DNA from 2 places in the Pantoea allii genome. Region 1 is predicted to be linked to the other one. Evidence: riboswitches for the same ligand, from Rfam matches in the RefSeq annotation. Region 1 holds a riboswitch; the other holds the start of a gene.
What was found. A riboswitch is a leader RNA that binds a small molecule or an ion and turns the genes downstream of it on or off. The one in region 1 is predicted to bind fluoride.
Positions count from the first base shown of each region.

Region 2: it holds a riboswitch for fluoride, as region 1 does, so the genes downstream of both, crcB (fluoride efflux transporter CrcB) here and QNH99_RS23255 (DHHA2 domain-containing protein) in region 1, are expected to answer to the same signal.

Region 1 is NZ_CP125960.1:123,873-128,286, forward strand. Features, by position in the region: gene eno (phosphopyruvate hydratase) at 1-746, opposite strand, end outside; gene QNH99_RS23250 (universal stress protein) at 762-1,187, opposite strand; gene QNH99_RS23255 (DHHA2 domain-containing protein) at 1,184-2,092, opposite strand; fluoride riboswitch at 2,171-2,240, opposite strand; gene QNH99_RS23260 (uracil-DNA glycosylase family protein) at 2,290-2,889, opposite strand; gene QNH99_RS23265 (TDT family transporter) at 2,886-4,046, opposite strand; gene QNH99_RS23270 (YncE family protein) at 4,198-4,414, opposite strand, start outside.
Region 2 is NZ_CP125958.1:277,506-281,919, forward strand. Features, by position in the region: gene QNH99_RS01275 (zinc-binding alcohol dehydrogenase family protein) at 1-231, shown strand, start outside; gene QNH99_RS01280 (nucleoside hydrolase) at 247-1,164, opposite strand; fluoride riboswitch at 1,401-1,477, shown strand; gene crcB (fluoride efflux transporter CrcB) at 1,570-1,947, shown strand; gene QNH99_RS01290 (alpha/beta hydrolase) at 1,990-2,595, opposite strand; gene QNH99_RS01295 (GNAT family N-acetyltransferase) at 2,794-3,918, shown strand; gene QNH99_RS01300 (ABC transporter ATP-binding protein) at 3,915-4,414, opposite strand, start outside.

The sequences.
Region 1 (4,414 bases):
TCACTTGAGGCAGGGTCCATGCAGATGCTGATGTCCTCTCCGGGCCTGTATCCCGCCTTCTCAATCGCCTGTACGATAAACGCCAGCGGGTCACGGTTCGACGACACGGCGGGCGCAAAACCGCCTTCGTCGCCCACTGCCGCTGAGAGTTTTTTGTCCAGCAAGATCTGGCGCAGCGCCTGGTAGACCTCGCTGCCCTGACGCACGGCCTCGCGCAGCGTGGGTGCCCCGTGTGGCGCTATCATGAACTCCTGGAAGTCCGCGCCCTGACCGCGGGCGTGCACGCCGCCGTTGATGATGTTCATGCACGGCACGGGCAGCAGATTCGCCTGCAGGCCCCCCAGGTAGCGCCACAGCGGCTCGTGCGAGGCCTGTGCCGCCAGCCGGGCCACCGCCAGCGATACGCCCAGAATGGCATTGGCACCCAGGCGACTCTTGTTCTCCGTGCCGTCCAGCATCAGCATGATGTTGTCCAGCTGCCGCTGCTCGCGCACGTCCAGGCCGCGCACGGCTTCGCAGATTTCCGTATTAACCGCCCTGACGGCATCCAGCACGCCTTTGCCGCCAAAACGTTGTGCGTCACCGTCGCGGCGCTCTGCGGCCTCGCGCGACCCGGTGCTGGCCCCGGAAGGCACCGAGGCGCGTGCCATCATCCCGTCCGGGGTCCGGGCCTCAACTTCAACGGTGGGGTTGCCGCGAGAGTCAAGAATTTCCCGGGCGGTCACGTTATCCAGTGTAAAGTGCATAGCGTTTCTCCCGGTTTAGTCATTCAGGTGAGTAATAAGCACATCCACCGTGAGGTGGTTGATGTATTCCGCCGAGCGGGACGTCAGCATTCCCATAAAGCGGTTGCGGTGCCCGGCAAGCACGAGGTCCACGCCCAGCTCATTGATGCACTTCTCCACGTCCTCAAAGCGGCGCATGGTCACCAGCTCCCGCGTGTCTACCGCCTCAGGCACGGAGGCCGCCAGCTCGCTCATAAACGCTTTGGCTTTCAGCACCTCTTCCGACACGACGTCGTCCATCAGGCTGTCGGACACGTAGTTCATTTCCCGGTAGTCGTCGCTGATGTGGGCCAGGGTGATTTTCATGCCGAGCGGCTGCGCCAGCGCGACCGCCCGTTTCAGCAGGAGGGTGCCGTCGTCTTTGTCGTTCACAAGTATCAGTGCGTGGGTGTAGCAGGTCATAATGAACTCCCGTTCTGGTTAAGGCGGGACTCAAGCCACGGCAGAAGCTGTTTTTTGCGGCTGAGCATGCCCGGTACGGAGCAGGAGGCCGCGTTAACGCTCTCCCGCCCGGCGAAGTAAAGCGTTGAAAACCCGGCGCGAATGTCGGTCAACATCAGCACCGTCAGCCCGGCACCCGACTGGTCCGCCAGATACGCCAGGGCAGCGAGCAGGTCGTCCATCACGGGGGCAACCTGTGTCGGTGAGCTGACCTCAATCTGGGCAATGCGCACGTCGGTGCCGGCAATGACGAAGGCCTTGAGATCCCTGCCCAGCAGCTGCTGGGCGCTGAGGCCGCTGACGTCCGTTTTGGCGGTGAGGAGGTCACGGGCGAAGGCTCTGCGGTTTACGCCGGACAGCACGCCCAGTTCGGTCGCCGAACGGATATCGTCTTCGGTGGTGGTCGGCGAGCGAAGATTCACGGTGTCACTCAGGAGTGCGCCCAGCAGAAGCACGGCGAGCGTCGGGGGCAGCGTGCGGCGCGCTTCAGCGTCCATCAGCAGCCAGAGCAGCGTGGCGCTGCTGCCAACCGGGCGGATATGCACCTCCGGCGGCAGTTGCGTTATCAGCCCGCCCAGCCGGTGGTGGTCAGTGATGCCCACGACGTTGCTCCGGAGCAGGTCGTCAGGCCCCTGCGCCGGCTCGGTGAAATCGACCAGCCACACCCGTTCATCCTGCAGCGGAATAGCGAGCAGCGGCGGCAGCGTAAGACCGGCGGTGTCAAAGATAAAGCGGGTTTCCCGGTTAGCCTCGCCGAGACGCCATGCGCGGGCGTCCATGCCGCGCCCGGTCAGCCAGTGAGCGGTGACGACCGCCGTGCAGATGGCGTCGCTGTCAGGATTGATGTGGCCAAAAACGTGTATCAAGGGTCTCTCCCCGTAAAGGGAAGTACGCAGGCCGGGAGGAAAGTAAGGACGGCCTGACGTACCTCCTGAAAATCAAGAGTCACATCAGGCGTCATCAGCTCCGGAACGGAGCGGTTGGGAAAGGTGGAACGCCATCACCCTGTACTCTGAGTATAGAGCCAGACGGAAAGCCTGTCAGTATTATTCTGCTGGCACCCTCAGCCCGCCAGCGCAGCGCGTGCCTCGCGGAGCACCCGGCGGATGTTTTCCGGCACCGCCGGGCTTGTGCAAAGTGAAAGCGGACTGGGGTGAGGCATCTTCAGCACCGTGACGCCGGGGCACTGATGACTGACCGTCCCGCGGGCCTGAGCCGCTACGGCACCGGCCAGCACCACCACGCGCAGCGCGGGCAGATACGCCAGCACGTCCTCAAGCCAGGCGCAGCCGCTGCGGATGTCCGCCGCTGAGGGCCGTTTCTGCGGCCCGTCGCTGACCCAGGGCACCGTATTCCACAGCACGCTGTCCCGGCGCGCAATACCGGCTTCCGCCAGAAACCGCCCCAGGTTCTGCTGGGCCGGCCCCGGGTTATCCCGCGACACAAACCGGGGTGACGGGCTGCTGCGCGCCGGCGACTGCAGCAGGACGAGCAGTCCGGCCCCGGTCCCGCCGTCGGCCGGATCAAACCACGGCAGCTCCACGCCGTGCTGACGCAGCCCGCTGACCCAGCGATTCAGCGCGGCCACGTGCGGCGCGGTGACTGCCGCGAGGCGTTCCTCGCGTAAAAACGGGTCCAGCAGCGACGTGCAGGTTTCACTCACGGCTTCCGGTCCAGGCCTGCCAGACAGGGGGAAACAAACAGTTTCCCGCTCCATGCCCCGCGCACCGTCTTCACCGCGACCAGCAGCCACATGGCGGCCAGCATGACGACAAGAAGCGCACCGAAGCCTTTAAAGAACGCCAGGTCAACGAGGGTGGACAGCTTCAGCGTGGCGACCGTGTACACGCCCAGCGGGAAGGTAAAGCCCCACCATCCCAGATTGAACGGAATGCCTTCACGGAAGTATCGCACGGTTATCAGCGTGGCCAGCAGCATCCACCACAGGCCGCAGCCCCAGAAGAGAATGCCGGCAACGAACCCCACGCCTTGCGCGATATGACCGATTTCCGGCATGCCCGCCGCGGCAAACACCCCGGGCGCATCTCCGCCGATGACCAGCATCCCCAGCGAGCCGGTACCAATCGGCCCCAGTGCCAGCCAGCTTGAGGCCGCCATGCTTTCGTGTGGTAGCTTGTGCAGCGCCATACGCAGCAGCAGGATGGCGAGGATGCTCAGCGCCACCGGCACCGAGTACGCCCACAGCACGTAGCTGGTAATAATGATGCCGAGCTGCGCGTGGGGGTCGGCAATGTGCGGTGCCAGCAGGCCGCCACTGACTGCCGCAACCTCGGCGGCCACGACCGGCAGTAACCAGACGGCGGTCATCTGGTCAATGCTGTGCTGCTGCCGGGTAAACATCATGTAGGGAATACACACGCCACACAGCAGCGACATCGCCACGTCCAGCCACCACAGGGCGTGCGCTACGGGAATGACGTCAGCCCCCCACCGGGGGAGGCCAAACGCCAGCAGCCCGTTGATGATGGTGGCCATGCCCATCGGGATGGTGCCGAAGAACATGGACACCGTTGAATGGCCAAAGATGCGCTTTGCCTCACCGAAGTACATCACCCAGCGGGCCAGATACATCACGGCAAAGACGCTGAACAGGAAGATGTTAAACATCCAGAGTCCCTCGGCGACGAGGCGTAATCCCGGAACCGGCCAGGGGAACTGCGCCAGAGACAGAGACAGGATACCGGTCCCCATGGTCGCGGCGAACCAGTTAGGCGTGAACTGACGTATAGCCTCTTTCGGGCTGCTCAGCGCGCTCAGCGGGCGCGCTCCGTTATGCAGGGTAAATATTTTATCGTTCATGCCGTAATCTCCTGAGTAGACAGAAAGAGTATAGGCACGTCGGGTTAAATCTTTAAAACAGGTTATTCAGTTAAAATAAACCAGTAAAAGTGGTTAGACTCTCCCACTCCGGGAAGGACCGTCACACCGCCGGAGTGAGGGAAGGACTGAATCAGGCCTGCGGCGGGCTTTTAATCGTGGCCGTGACGCGGTTCTGTTTCAGGTCAACGACCGCAATGCTGAGGTCTTTATTCAGCACCCACGCGCGGGCACCGTCTTTGCTGAAAACGATGGCCTGACGGGGCGCATCCAGTCCGGTAACGGTGGAGACCACCTTACCGGCGGCGGTATCAATAACGGAGAGGCTGTTGTCGCCCAGGTTGCCGCTG
Region 2 (4,414 bases), on a different replicon from region 1:
TTGGTCATCCCCGACAGCGAATTCCACAAAAAAGAGAGCACGCTAATGGGCAGCCGGAATGCCACACGCGAAGATTTTGACCGGGTGCGTGAACTCATGGCCGCAGGGAAACTGCGTGCAGAAATGATGCTCAACCGGCGTTTCGCCTTCTCGACGCTGGCAGAGCAGTTTGAGGAAGCGGTCATTAACAATCGTGAGTTGATTAAAGGCGTTATCGATTTTGATCGCTAACGGTGGCCGCCAGGTTTATCGACTGAGTACCTGAAAAAAGTGTTGTCGCACCGCCTCCGCGTCGACGCCTAATGCGATGCGCTGCCGGGGAAGATCGCGGAAGGGATTATGCCGGGAAGCCAGCGTACTCTGTTGACGCACCGTCTGACCGCGGGCAATGCCTTCCGTAATGACCCGAAGCGGGCTTTCCACCAGCGTGAACGCCTCTGGCAGGCAGAGCCAGGAGAGGGTCAGCGTGTCATGCAGCGCCATGCCAGAAAATCCTTCTTTCTCAAGACTGTAGGCCAGATAAGGGCGACAGATGGCACGCAGCACTGGCTGATTAAGCCGATCCACCTCTTCACTGTGGATCAATACTTTATGGGTCACATCAAGCGGGATCAGCACGATCGGTAAGGCGGAGGAAAAAACCTGATCGGCGGCGTGCGGATCTTTCCAGATATTAAATTCGCTAAAGGGCGTCACATTTCCGCAGTGCCCGTCCGTGCCAAATGCGCCGCCCATCACGACCAACTCTTTTACCAACGGAATGATATCGGGTGCCTGATTGATTGCGCTGGCGATATTGGTCAGCGGACCAATGGCGACAAGGGTGACCGCACCTGGGTTGGCCCGCACGCTGTCGATAATAAACTGCACCGCACCGGGTGCCTCGTCGCTGAAGGGATTGTCAAAGGCATCGCCCAGGCCATCTTCGCCGTGCAGCCGGGCGGGCGCACTGGGTGCCTGGACCAGCGGACGGGAACAGCCACGGTAAACCGGCACATCAATCGCCATTTTCTGGCAAAACAGCCTGGCGTTTCTCACGGCCTGTCCGACGGCAACGTTGCCAAACACGGTGGTAATGCCCAGCAAATGTTGGGTGCGGGCGGCATAAGCCAGGGCAAAGGCATCGTCTACACCGATATCAGTATCAAAAATGACAGTTCGCACAGGCCGCTCCAGAAGAGAGTTTACCCCTTCGCCGCTGGCGAAAGGCATTCAACGGCTCTACAACGCCGCTGCCGGATAAACATTTAAGCGCAAAACGGCAACCGGGGAAACCTGAATCATGCCCGCCTGGACCTTCTGCTTTGCGGCGGCACAAGGTGCTGCGCTGACGTCAGTTCACGTAACGATTCTCTCCGCTCAACCACGGTTGCCAGCCAGAAAAAGGCATCGTATGATGGCCCGCATAAGGTGATGGCGTTCCACCTTTCCCAACCGCCTGCAGGCGTAACCTGCGGCTGATGACGCCTGACATTATCCTTAATCCTTTCGCGGGAGTCGGTGTGTCAGGTGTATGCTTTTTTCTTGCCCTCCACCGTCTTCTGCGCCAATCCTGAAATGGAGTCTGTGATGTTAAAACCGCTATTCGCTGTGATTCTGGGCGGCAGTATTGGCTGTGTGTTGCGCTGGTGGTTCGCCATGCGGTTTAACGCGTTATTTCCCAATCTGCCGCCGGGCACGCTGTTAGTGAACCTGATTGGTGGATTTGTGATTGGCGGTGCCATGGCCTGGTTCGTCAGGCATCCCCAGCTCGACCCGGCCTGGAAATTATTAATTACCACCGGCTTATGTGGCGGACTCACCACGTTCTCGACGTTTTCGGCGGAGTTAATGACATTGTTGCAGTCTGGCAAATACCTGTGGGCAATGAGCAGTGCGCTGATTCATGTCATTGGCTCATTGCTGATGTGCTTTGCCGGTTTTGCGCTCGTTAACCTGTTGGGCTAACGCAGCGGCGAAACCGGCGTGCCTGCGGTGGCGAAAGCGTGTTTAGTCCTGTAAGCACTGGGCAATAAATCCGGCGGCGTGCATTGCGCCCTGGGCTGAGATGGTGTGGCCGGTCTGAGGTTCAAACACCGCTTCGACCGGGACGCCCACCGCTTTCAGGCGAGTCGCCGCCGACTCACTTTCACTGGCCGGTATCACCGTATCAGCCCGGCCGTGAATCAACAGGGCTGGCGTGTGAGCCTGTGGCGTGATCGGGCCGTCAAAGGCCAGTCGCCCCGAAAACGCCACCACGCCCGCCAGGGGATAACGCCCGGAAGCCAGCAGGTCCAGCGCCATAATTGACCCCTGGGAAAAGCCCACCAGGATGACGTTTTCCCAGCGGTCTGCCATCCCGTTCTGAGACATCAGATGACGGATAACGCTGTCAAAGGCCTCGCGGGCGTCACGCACCCGACCCGGACGATTTTCTGGCGTAATATCGGCCAGGCTGAACCACTGATAGCCCGCGCCATGTTCAAAGGCGTAAGGCGCATCCGGTGACGCAAAGGCGACATCCGGGAGCAGGGTGGTCCAGTAGTCGCCAATCGGGGCCAGATCGTCTCCGTTACTGCCCACGCCGTGTAGAAAGATCACCAATGCTTTAGCCATGCCCGTTCCTTCGCTGTTTTTTGTCAGATTCTGCAGGCATTTGAACAGGTGACGGGATTAACGTCAAAACCAAACTACGCTTCAGGTAGCGCGTGCGCCTGAGCGGGGTCTGCATGAAGCATTCCGTGCCCTCCTCCTTTCCCTGAAACCTAAAACCTGCTTGACTACTGTGTCACCGGTTGCCGTCTGGAGTTATGCATGTCGTTGTTTCACCTGAGTTCGCTTTCAGACATTCCTGCCGCTGAATGGGATGCCCTGTTGACCGATCAACAGCCCTTTTTACGTCACGCATTTCTACTGAGCCTGGAGGAAAGCGGCAGCGTCAGGCCAGAAAGGGGCTGGCAGTCCGATCATCTCCTCTGGCGTGAGGCAGGCGAGCTTCGCGCCGTCCTTCCCGGCTATCAAAAATTCCATTCTCAGGGTGAATACGTGTTCGATCACGCCTGGGCCGATGCCTGCCAGCGTGCCGGCATTCCTTACTACCCAAAATGGCTGGGCGCGATTCCTTTCAGCCCGGTCACTGGCGCACGCGTGCTTGGTGCACCGGATGCCGCCGCCCGACTTCTTGCTGCGTTACCGGACGCGCTGGCGGAGCAGGGGTTAAGTGGTGCGCATATCAACTTCACCGATCCGCAAGCGAACGCCTTGCTGGCGGCGCAACCTGACTGGCTGGCACGACTGGGCTGCCAGTATCACTGGCACAATCGGGGCTATCGCGACTTTCAGGACTTTCTGGATACGCTGATGTCGCGTAAACGCAAACAGTTGCGTAAAGAGCGCGAGCAGGTCCTACAGAGCGGTTTTGCATTTGACTGGTATCGCGGCGATCAACTGCGTGAGGATCAGTGGGATTTTGTCTATACCTGCTATGCCAATACGTATGCGGTGCGCGGTCAGCGTCCCTATCTGACCCGTGCCTTCTTCAGCCTGATGGCTGAGAGGATGCCGGACAATATTCGCGTCGTGATCGCCCGTTTACAGCAGCAACCTGCGGCGATGGCCTTCTATCTTAAAGATGGCGAAAGCCTGTATGGCCGCTACTGGGGATGCCTGGCGGAATTTGACCGGCTCCACTTTGAAACCTGCTTTTATCAGGGGATGGATTTCGCTATAGCGGAAGGGCTGCAACGCTTTGATGCTGGCGCGCAGGGCGAGCACAAGCTGGTGCGGGGTTTTGAGCCTCAGATTACCCACTCCTGGCACTATCTGTGCCATCCCGGCCTGCGCGCCGCCGTAGAGGATTTTTTGCAGCAGGAGCGGCAAGGCGTCCACCTGTGGGCCGATGAAGCCCGTGACGCCTTGCCCTATCGACGCGGCGATTAATCTGCGCCCACAAATCCCCCCGTCTGGTGCTGCCACAGACGGGCATAAAGGCCGTTTTGTGCCAGTAGCGCATGATGGCTACCGATTTCCACAATCTGGCCTTTTTCCAGCACCACCAGACGATCCATTTTGGCGATGGTGGACAGACGGTGAGCAATGGCAATCACGGTTTTACCCTTCATCAAGGATTCCAGGCTTTCCTGAATCGCGGCTTCCACTTCCGAGTCGAGCGCGGACGTCGCTTCATCCATAATCAGGATCGGCGCATCTTTCAGCAGCACACGGGCGATGGCCACGCGCTGGCGCTGACCGCCTGACAGTTTCACGCCGCGTTCGCCCACATGGGCATCCAGGCCAAAACGGCCCTGTGAATCGGACAGCAACGGGATAAACTCATCGGCGCGGGCGCGCTGGATGGCTAACTGAAGCGCCTCTTCACTGGCATTTGGTCGTCCGTACAGCAGGTTTTCGCGGATGGAACGGTGCAGCAGTGAGG